One region of the Micromonospora sp. NPDC023966 genome, then DNA from elsewhere that is predicted to be linked to it. Evidence: predicted binding sites of a transcription regulator. Region 1 holds the regulator's gene; the other holds the start of a gene.
The links. Region 1 encodes HrcA, which represses chaperone genes, less so after heat shock. Its sites were predicted from a motif close to GGTTNGCACNCTCNNNNNGAGNGTGCNAACC; they were not measured.

Region 1 (4,404 bases):
AGAGGTCGCCCCGGCCGGTGCCGCGCAGGTGCGGCACGCCCCGGGCGCGCAGCCGCAGCGTGCTGCCCGGCTGGGTGCCCGACTTGACGTCGACCGTCTCCTCGCTGTCGAGGGTCTTGATGGTCAGCCGGGTGCCGAGCGCGGCGGCGGTCATCGGCACGGTGACCCGGCAGTGCAGGTCGTCGCCCTTGCGCGAGTAGACGTCGTGCGGCCGCTCGTGGATCTCCACGTAGAGGTCGCCGGCGGTGCCGCCGCCCGGACCCACCTCGCCCTGCTGGGCCAGCCGGATCCGCATGCCGTCCTCGACGCCCGCCGGGATCTTGACGGTGAGCGAGCGGCGGGTGCGCACCCGGCCGTCGCCCGCGCAGGTCGGGCAGGGGTGCGGGATGGTGGTGCCGTAGCCCTGGCAGACCGTGCACGGCCGGGCGGAGACCACCTGGCCGAGGAAGGTCCGCTGCACCGACTGCACCTCGCCCCGGCCGCCGCACGCCTCGCAGGTGGCCAGGTGGGTGCCGGCCGCGGTGCCGGCGCCGGAGCAGGTGGTGCAGAGCACGGCGGTGTCGACGGTGATCGGCGCCTCGACGCCGAACGCCGTCTCGTTCAGGTCCAGCTCCAGCCGCAGGATCGCGTCGGCGCCCGGCCGGGTACGCGGCCGCGGGCCCCGGCTGCCGCCCGCGGCGCCGCCGAAGAACGCGTCCATGATGTCCTGGAAGCCGACGAACGGGCCGGTGCCGCCCGGACCACCCGGGCCTCCCGCGCCCCCGCCGCCCGGGGCGAGCGGGTCGCCGCCCAGGTCGACGATCTGCCGTTTCCGATCGTCCGAGAGGACCTCGTACGCGGCGTTGATGTCCTTGAACTTCTCCTGTGCCTCCGGGTCCGGATTCACGTCCGGGTGGAACTGCCGCGCCAGCTTGCGGTAGGCGCGCTTGATCTCGTCGTCGGAGGCGTCCCGGCTCACGCCGAGAATGCCGTAGTAGTCCCTGGCCACTGCGTTCGGTGTCCTCATGTTCGTCTCGCGTTTGCGCCGGTCGTCGGCCGGAGCCGGCCGACGGCCCTGACTGGTCAGTTCTGGGCCAGCAGTTCGCCCACGTAGCGTGCCACGGCCCTCACCGTGGCGATGGTGCCGGGGTAGTCCATCCGGGTCGGGCCGAGCACGCCGAGACCACCCACGATCGTGCTGCCCGGGCCGTAGCCGGTGCTGACGATCGAGGCCGCGCGCAGGTTGTCGATCTCGTTCTCGTCGCCGATGAGCACTCGGGTGGTGCTCGGCTCGGCCTCCCCGATCAGCTTGAGCAGCACGACTTCCTCCTCGAGCGCCTCGAGGATCGGGCGCAGCGAACCCTGGAAGTCGAGCAGGCCGCCGCGGGTGAGGTTGGCCGTGCCGGCCAGCGCGATGCGCTCCTCGTGCCGCTCGACCAGCGTCTCCAGCAGCACGCTGGAGAGCGTGGCCATGGCCGGGCGCAGCTGCGGGGTGGACTCGTCGACCAGGGCCTGCACCAGCGGCGGGGTGTCGGAGAGCCGACTGCCGACCAGCTTCTCGTTGACCAGCCGGCGCAGGTCGGTCACGTCCTCGACGGCGACCGGCCCGGGCAGCTCGACCAGCCGCTGCTCGACCCGGCCGGTGTCGGCGATCATGACGACCATCAGCCGGGTGGTGGAGATCGGCACCAGCTCCAGGTGGCGTACCTTGGAGCGGGCCAGGCTGGGGTACTGCACCACGGCGACCTGCCGGGTGAGCTGGGCCAGCAGCCGGACGGTGCGGTGCACCACGTCGTCCAGGTCGACCGCGCCGACCAGGAAACGCTCGATGGCCCGGCGCTCGGCCGGGCTGAGCGGCTTGACCCGGGAGAGCCGGTCGACGAAGAGCCGATAGCCGCGGTCGGTGGGCACCCGGCCGGCGCTGGTGTGCGGCTGCCGGATGTAGCCCTCCTCCTCCAGCACCGCCATGTCGTTGCGGACGGTCGCCGGGGAGACGCCCAGCTGGTGGCGCTCGACCAGGGCCTTGCTGCCGACCGGCTCCTGCGTGGCGACGTAGTCCTCGACGATCGCGCGCAGCACGGCGAGCTTACGGTCGTCGAGACCCATCTCCCCACCTCCTGACGCACGTCGTCCGCACCGGCGGGCGGCGTCCGCCGGGCATCTGGCACTCGACTGTAGCGAGTGCCAGTCTACGTCGGCGTGCCCGCCGACGCGATGATCAGCGACGCACCTCCGGTGCGGCTCGCCGCACATCCGACCCGCCAGGGTCGAACAGCCGGACATCCCGGGCGATCCCGCTCTGGTCTGCCCTTGCCTGCGGGACCTACCGTGACGTCCATGACTGAACCTCCTCGCCCTCCAGGAGCGGGGGACTCCGGCGCCCCGCCGCCGGAGGCGACCCCGCCGTCGGCACCGTACGGCTCGTCGTCGGCGGACGAGCCTCCCACCGCACCACTGTCCGGGGCACCGGCGCCGGGCGGCTATCCCCCGCCCGGTGGCTATCCGCCGGGCGGCTACCCCCCGCCGGGCGCCGGCTACCCGGGCGGCGGCGCGTACGGGGCGCCCGCCGGCTACGCCAACAACGACGACAAGACCTGGGCCCTGGTCGCGCACTTCGGCGGGGCGGCCGGGATGTTCGTCGGCGGCGGCGTGCTGGGCTGGGTGGCCCCGCTGATCGCCCTGCTCGCCCGCGGCAACCAGTCGCCGACCGTCCGCGCGCACGCGATCGCCGCGCTCAACTTCCAGCTCATCTGGTCGATCATCGCGCTGGTCGGCTGGATCCTCGCCTGCATCCTGATCGGCTTCGTGATCGGATTCGGCGCGATGATCATCGGCATCATCTTCGGCATCCTGGCCGGGGTGAAGGCCAACGAGGGGCAGCTCTACCGCTACCCGATGTCGGCCAGCCTGATCAAGTGACCCCGTCCCGGCCGGCTCCCCCTCCGGGAGCCGGCCGGGCCCGGTCAGGGCAACAGGTCGCGGACGACCGCGTCGGCGAGCAGCCGGCCGCGCAGGGTGAGCACGGCCCGCCCGGCCGCGTACGCGCCGGCGTCCAGCAGGCCGTCGGCCCGCGCCCGCTCGGCGCCCGCCCGGCCCGCCTCGTCCAGCCCGGACAGGGGCAGCCCGGCGGAGAGCCGCAGCCGCAGCATCACGTCCTCCATGTGCGCCTCGTCGGCGGTGAGCAGCTCCCGGGCCAGGCCGGGTGACTCCCCGGCGGCCAGCCGCTGCGCGTACGCCGTCGGGTGCTTGACGTTCCACCAGCGCACCCCGCCGACGTGGCTGTGCGCCCCCGGGCCGAGGCCCCACCAGTCGGCGCCGGTCCAGTAGAGCAGGTTGTGCCGGCACCGGGCCGCCGCCGAGCGGGCCCAGTTGGAGACCTCGTACCAGGAGAAGCCGGCCGCGGTGAGGGCCGCCTCCGCGGCCAGGTAGCGGTCCGCCGCCACGTCGTCGCTGGGGTACGGCAGCTCGCCGCGGCGCATCCGCGCGGCCAGCCGGGTGCCGTCCTCCACGATCAGGGCGTACGCGCTGACGTGGTCCACCCCCGCCGCGACCACCTGGTCCAGCGAGGCGGCGAAGTCCTCGGCGCTCTCCCCCGGCGTGCCATAGATCAGGTCCAGGTTCACGTGGTCGAACCCGGCGTCCCGTGCCTCCAGCGCGGCGGCGGTGGCCCGACCGGCGCTGTGCTGCCGGTCGAGGATCGCCAGCACCCCCGGGGCCGCGGACTGCATGCCCAGCGAGATCCGGGTGTAGCCGGCGGCCCGCAGCGTCTTGAGCGATTCCGGGGTGACCGTCTCGGGATTGGCCTCGGTGGTCACCTCGGCGTCGGCGGCCAGCCCCCAGGTGCGGTCGATGCCGTCGAGGATCCGGGCCAGGTCGTCGGCGGGGAGCAGGGTGGGCGTGCCGCCGCCGACGAAGACGGTGTCCACCCGGGGCGGCGGGGTGTCGCCCAGCACCCGGCCGGCGAGGGCCAGCTCGGCCAGCACGGTGTCGGCGTACGTCTCCCGGCCGGCCCCGCCGCCCAGCTCGGCCGCCGTGTAGGTGTTGAAGTCGCAGTAGCCGCACCGGCTGGCGCAGAACGGGACGTGCACGTACACCCCGAAGCCACGCGCGCCGACGGCGCGGCGGGCGGCAGCGGGCAGCGCCCCGTCGCGCGGGACGGGTTCGCCTTCTGGAAGGACGCCGGGCATGGCCACTAGTGTGCCCGGCATGACCTCTCCGGACGCTCTCGTGCGGGTCGCCACGGCCCGTGGGGTGACCACCCTCACCCTGGACAGCCCGCACAACCGCAACGCGCTCTCCACCCCGCTGATGACCCAGCTGCTGGCCGGGCTGGCCGCGGCGGTCGCCGACGACGCGGTCCGGGCGATCGTGCTGGACCACACCGGCCCGGTGTTCTGCTCCGGGGCGGACCTGAAGGAGACCGCC
Region 2 (4,404 bases), on a different contig from region 1:
AGGAAGCGGCGGGCCGCCCCGACCGGGGCCTCCGCGTCACCCGCGCCGGTCAGCACGTGTGCGGCGTCGCCCCGGAGCAGGGTGGCCCGGCGGGGCACCGCGGCCAGCGCGCCGCACCAGAGCGCGGCCTCGACCAGGTCGCCGTCGACGCTCACCCACTCGGCCTCGGCGCCCGCCGGGATCAGCGCGTGGTCCAGCCCCGGGGCCACCTTCACCACCGTGTGCGGCACCTGCCCGGCCAGCCCGGTCACGAAGTCCCAGGGCGGCGAGTAGGCGTTCGGGTCGAAGATCCGCCGGCCGGTGCCGGCCTTCCGCCGGGCCGGGTCGCAGAAGACCCCGTCCACCCGGGTCACGTCGAACGCCGTGGCGTCCCCGCACTCCACCGTGAACCGGTCGGCCAGCCCGGCCGCCTCGGCGTTCGCGGCGGCCATCGCGGCGGTCAGCGGGTCGGCCTCGACGCCGTACACCCGGATGCCGGCCCGGGCCGCGGCGAGCGCGTCCGCCCCGAGGCCGCAGCCCAAATCGGCGAGCGTGGCGACGCCCGCCGTGCGCAGTCGCTCCGCCCGGCGCCGCGCCACGACCCCCCGGGTGGCCTGCTCCAGGCCCGCCCGGGTGAAGAACATGCCTAGTGCCGCCGGGCCGAACTTGCCGACCGCGCGGCGGCGCAGCTCCGCCTGGGTCAACGCCGCCGCCGCGAGGCCCGCCGGCACCCCGCCGGAGCGGAGCACGGCCGCCGCCCTCAGCGGGTCGCCGCCGGCCACCCGCGCCGCCGCGTCGAGCGCGGCCGACCCCTCGGGGGTACGCAGGGCGGCGAACTGATCCAGGTCCACGCGGGCATTCTCCCGGCAGCGTCCGCTCCGGCTGGCCCGGACCCCTGCGATGGTCGTGATCGACTCCAGCTCGGCGGGGTGGCGGTGTCCGGGGTGTGCGGATGCCGCCATGTCGGCGACCTGGAGTCGATCGATCGCGCTCGGCGGCCGGACCCCGACGGTGGGGTCAGCGAGGGGCCGGGGCGGCGGCGACGAAGGCCCGCCAGCTCGCCGGGTCGAAGGTGAGCACGGGGCCGGTCGGGTCCTTGCTGTCCCGGACGGCCACGACGCCCGGCAGGTCGTCGGCGACCTCGACGCAGGCACCACCGTTGGCGTTGCTGCGGGACGCCTTGCGCCAGGAGGCGCGGCTCAGGTCCATGTCGTCACCACTTCCTCGATCAGCCGGGCGGACTGTCGGCATGGCAGCGCCTCACCGGCGACAGTCTCCCAGCGCCGCCCGAGGGTGGCAATGTCGTTCGGGCCGTCCACGGTCTGCCCGCGAAGTTGGTTGTCGAGGTGGCCCAGCTCGGCGCCGCTCGCGAGGCGGGCCAGGATGAACGGCCCGCCGAGTCCGATGTGCCAGGGGGAGCCGGCCGGCACCAGGCGCACCTGCACGTTCGGCTCGGCTCCGACCTCCAGCAGGTGCGCCAACTGCTCGCGCATCGCGGCCCGGTCGCCGACCTGTCGGCGCAGCGCCTGCTCCTCCAGCACCGCGACGAACTGTGGTCGCTGGTCGCCGGTCAGCACAGCCTGCCGGGCGAGCCGGGCCACCACCCTCGCCTCGACCTCCTCGATCGTCATAGCCCCGCCCATGCTGAGCATCGCCCGCGCATAGCCCTCGGTCTGCAGCAGGCCGGGGATGACGGTGGGGTCGTACCAGCGGAGTGAGGTTGCCTCCCGTTCGATCTCCTCCCACGGGCGGAACCAGTCCGGCGCGGCGTGGAACCGGATCAGCTCCAGCATGGTGGCGAAGAGGCCGCCGGTCTTGAGCACCGCGTCGACCCGGGCCACGTAGTCCGGCCGGACCGGCCGTTCGCCGGTCTCCACCGCGCTGACCTGCGACGACGAGTAGTTGACCAGCTTTCCCAGCTCCTCCTGGCTCAGCCCACGCGCCTGCCGCGCCCGCCGGAGCTGGTCACGCAGGAACGTCAGCGTCGGCACCTGGGTCATCCGGCCCTCCTTCCTCGACGGCTTCGGCTCCGGAAGGTAGGGATCCGGTCACCGCACGTCGAGGCGCTCCGGGCGTGTTGCGGGAACGAGTGGCGGAACTGTGGCGACACGAGGTGCGGCGCGTTGGCACTCTCCTTGACGGAGTGCTAGCCGAGGAATAACCTGCGATTAGCACTCTCACCCTGAGGGTGCCAACGCCCGGGCCCTGGTGTCCGGGGGTTGAGCGCCAGGCGGACCGGCACCCGCGACGACGGCCCCGCCCGGTGGCATGTGGCAGATTGACGCTGGTCGGCGTGCCGACCGGCAACGACACCAAGTACCCCAGGAGGGTATGCCCGTGACTACCGCGACCAAGGTTGCGATCAAGCCGCTCGAGGACCGCATCGTGGTCCAGGCGAACGAGGCCGAGACCACCACCGCCTCGGGCATCGTGATCCCCGACACCGCCAAGGAGAAGCCGCAGGAGGGCACCGTCCTCGCTGTCGGCCCGGGCCGGATCGACGACAAGGGCAACCGCGTGCCGATCGACGTCAAGGTCGGCGACACCGTCCTCTACTCGAAGTACGGCGGCACCGAGGTCAAGTACGCCGGCGAGGAGTACCTGGTGCTCTCCGCCCGCGACGTCCTCGCGGTCATCGAGAAGTAAGCAACCGATCAGTGTCGTTGCCCCGGTCCGGCTCGCCGGGCCGGGGCAACGACGCTTCGAAGGGATACAGATGGCGAAGATCCTGAGCTTCTCGGACGACGCCCGGCACCTGCTGGAGCACGGTGTCAACGCCCTCGCGGACGCGGTCAAGGTCACTCTCGGCCCGCGCGGGCGCAACGTCGTCCTGGACAAGAAGTTTGGTGCGCCCACGATCACCAACGACGGCGTGACCATCGCCAAGGAGATCGAGCTCACCAACCCCTACGAGAACCTCGGCGCGCAGCTGGTCAAGGAGGTGGCGACCAAGACCAACGACGTCGCCGGCGACGGGACCACCACCGCGACCGTGCTGGCCCAGGCCATGGTCCGCGAGGGCCTGCGCAACGTGACCGCCGGAACCAACCCGGCCGGCCTCAAGCGGGGCATCGACGCGGCGGCCGCCAAGGTCTCCGAGGCGCTGCTCGGCCGGGCCGTCGAGGTGGCCGACAAGGAGTCGATCGCGCACGTCGCGACGATCTCCGCGCAGGACGCCACCATCGGCGAGCTGATCGCCGAGGCGATGGAGCGGGTCGGCCGCGACGGTGTCATCACCGTCGAGGAGGGCTCCGCCCTCACCACCGAGCTGGAGGTGACCGAGGGTCTCCAGTTCGACAAGGGCTTCATCTCGCCGAACTTCGTCACCGACGTGGAGGGGCAGGAGGCGGTCCTTGAGGACCCGTACATCCTGATCACCACGCAGAAGATCTCGGCGATCGAGGAGCTGCTGCCGCTGCTGGAGAAGGTTCTCCAGAACAACAAGCCGCTGCTCATCATCGCCGAGGACGTCGAGGGCCAGGCCCTGTCCACGCTGGTGGTCAACGCGATCCGCAAGACCATCAAGGTCTGCGCCGTGAAGGCCCCCGGCTTCGGCGACCGCCGCAAGGCGATGCTCCAGGACATGGCGATCCTGACCGGCGCCGAGCTGGTCGCCCCGGAGTTGGGCTACAAGCTCGACCAGGTCGGCCTCGAGGTGCTCGGCACCGCCCGCCGCGTGGTGGTCGACAAGGAGAACACCACGGTCGTCGACGGTGGCGGCCAGGCCGCCGAGGTCGCCGACCGGGTCGCCCAGATCCGCAAGGAGATCGAGGCCTCGGACTCCGAGTGGGACCGGGAGAAGCTGGCCGAGCGGCTGGCGAAGCTCTCCGGCGGCATCGCGGTGATCAAGGTCGGCGCGGCCACCGAGGTCGAGATGAAGGAGCGCAAGCACCGCATCGAGGACGCCATCGCCGCGACCAAGGCCGCGGTCGAGGAGGGCACGGTCCCGGGTGGCGGCGCCGCCCTGGCCCAGATTCTGCCGGTGCTCGACGACGACCTGGGCTTCACCGGTGACGAGAAGGTCGGCGTCTCGATCGTGCGCAAGTCGCTGGTCGAGCCGCTGCGCTGGATCGCCCAGAACGCCGGCCACGACGGCTACGTGGTGGTGCAGAAGGTCGCCGGCCAGGAGTGGGGCAACGGCCTCGACGCCGCCACCGGCGAGTACGTCGACCTGGTCAAGTCCGGCATCCTCGACCCGGTGAAGGTGACCCGCAACGCGGTCACCAACGCAGCGTCGATCGCCGGCCTGCTGCTCACCACCGAGAGCCTCGTGGTGGAGAAGCCGGAGAAGGCCGAGCCGGCCGCCGCCGGTCACGGCCACGGCCACGGGCACGGCCACCAGCACGGCCCGGGCTTCTGATCCCGCGCCGTACGGCCTGACGTCAGGGCACACCGCCACCCGGCGGTGTGCCCTGACCCGTATCC

Region 2: the regulator HrcA is predicted to act here: its motif matches at 2,146-2,176, upstream of groES (co-chaperone GroES).

Annotation. Positions count from the first base shown of each region.
Region 1 covers NZ_JBEZZJ010000018.1:35,189-39,592, forward strand. Annotated here, with positions in the region: gene dnaJ (molecular chaperone DnaJ) at 1-988, opposite strand, end outside; gene hrcA (heat-inducible transcriptional repressor HrcA) at 1,063-2,085, opposite strand; gene AB0F68_RS22360 (DUF4870 domain-containing protein) at 2,317-2,898, shown strand; gene hemW (radical SAM family heme chaperone HemW) at 2,943-4,166, opposite strand; gene AB0F68_RS22370 (enoyl-CoA hydratase-related protein) at 4,186-4,404, shown strand, end outside.
Region 2 covers NZ_JBEZZJ010000053.1:2,316-6,719, forward strand. Annotated here, with positions in the region: gene AB0F68_RS33630 (methyltransferase domain-containing protein) at 1-830, opposite strand, end outside; gene AB0F68_RS33635 (DUF397 domain-containing protein) at 997-1,188, opposite strand; gene AB0F68_RS33640 (helix-turn-helix transcriptional regulator) at 1,179-1,979, opposite strand; gene groES (co-chaperone GroES) at 2,311-2,625, shown strand; gene groL (chaperonin GroEL) at 2,696-4,339, shown strand.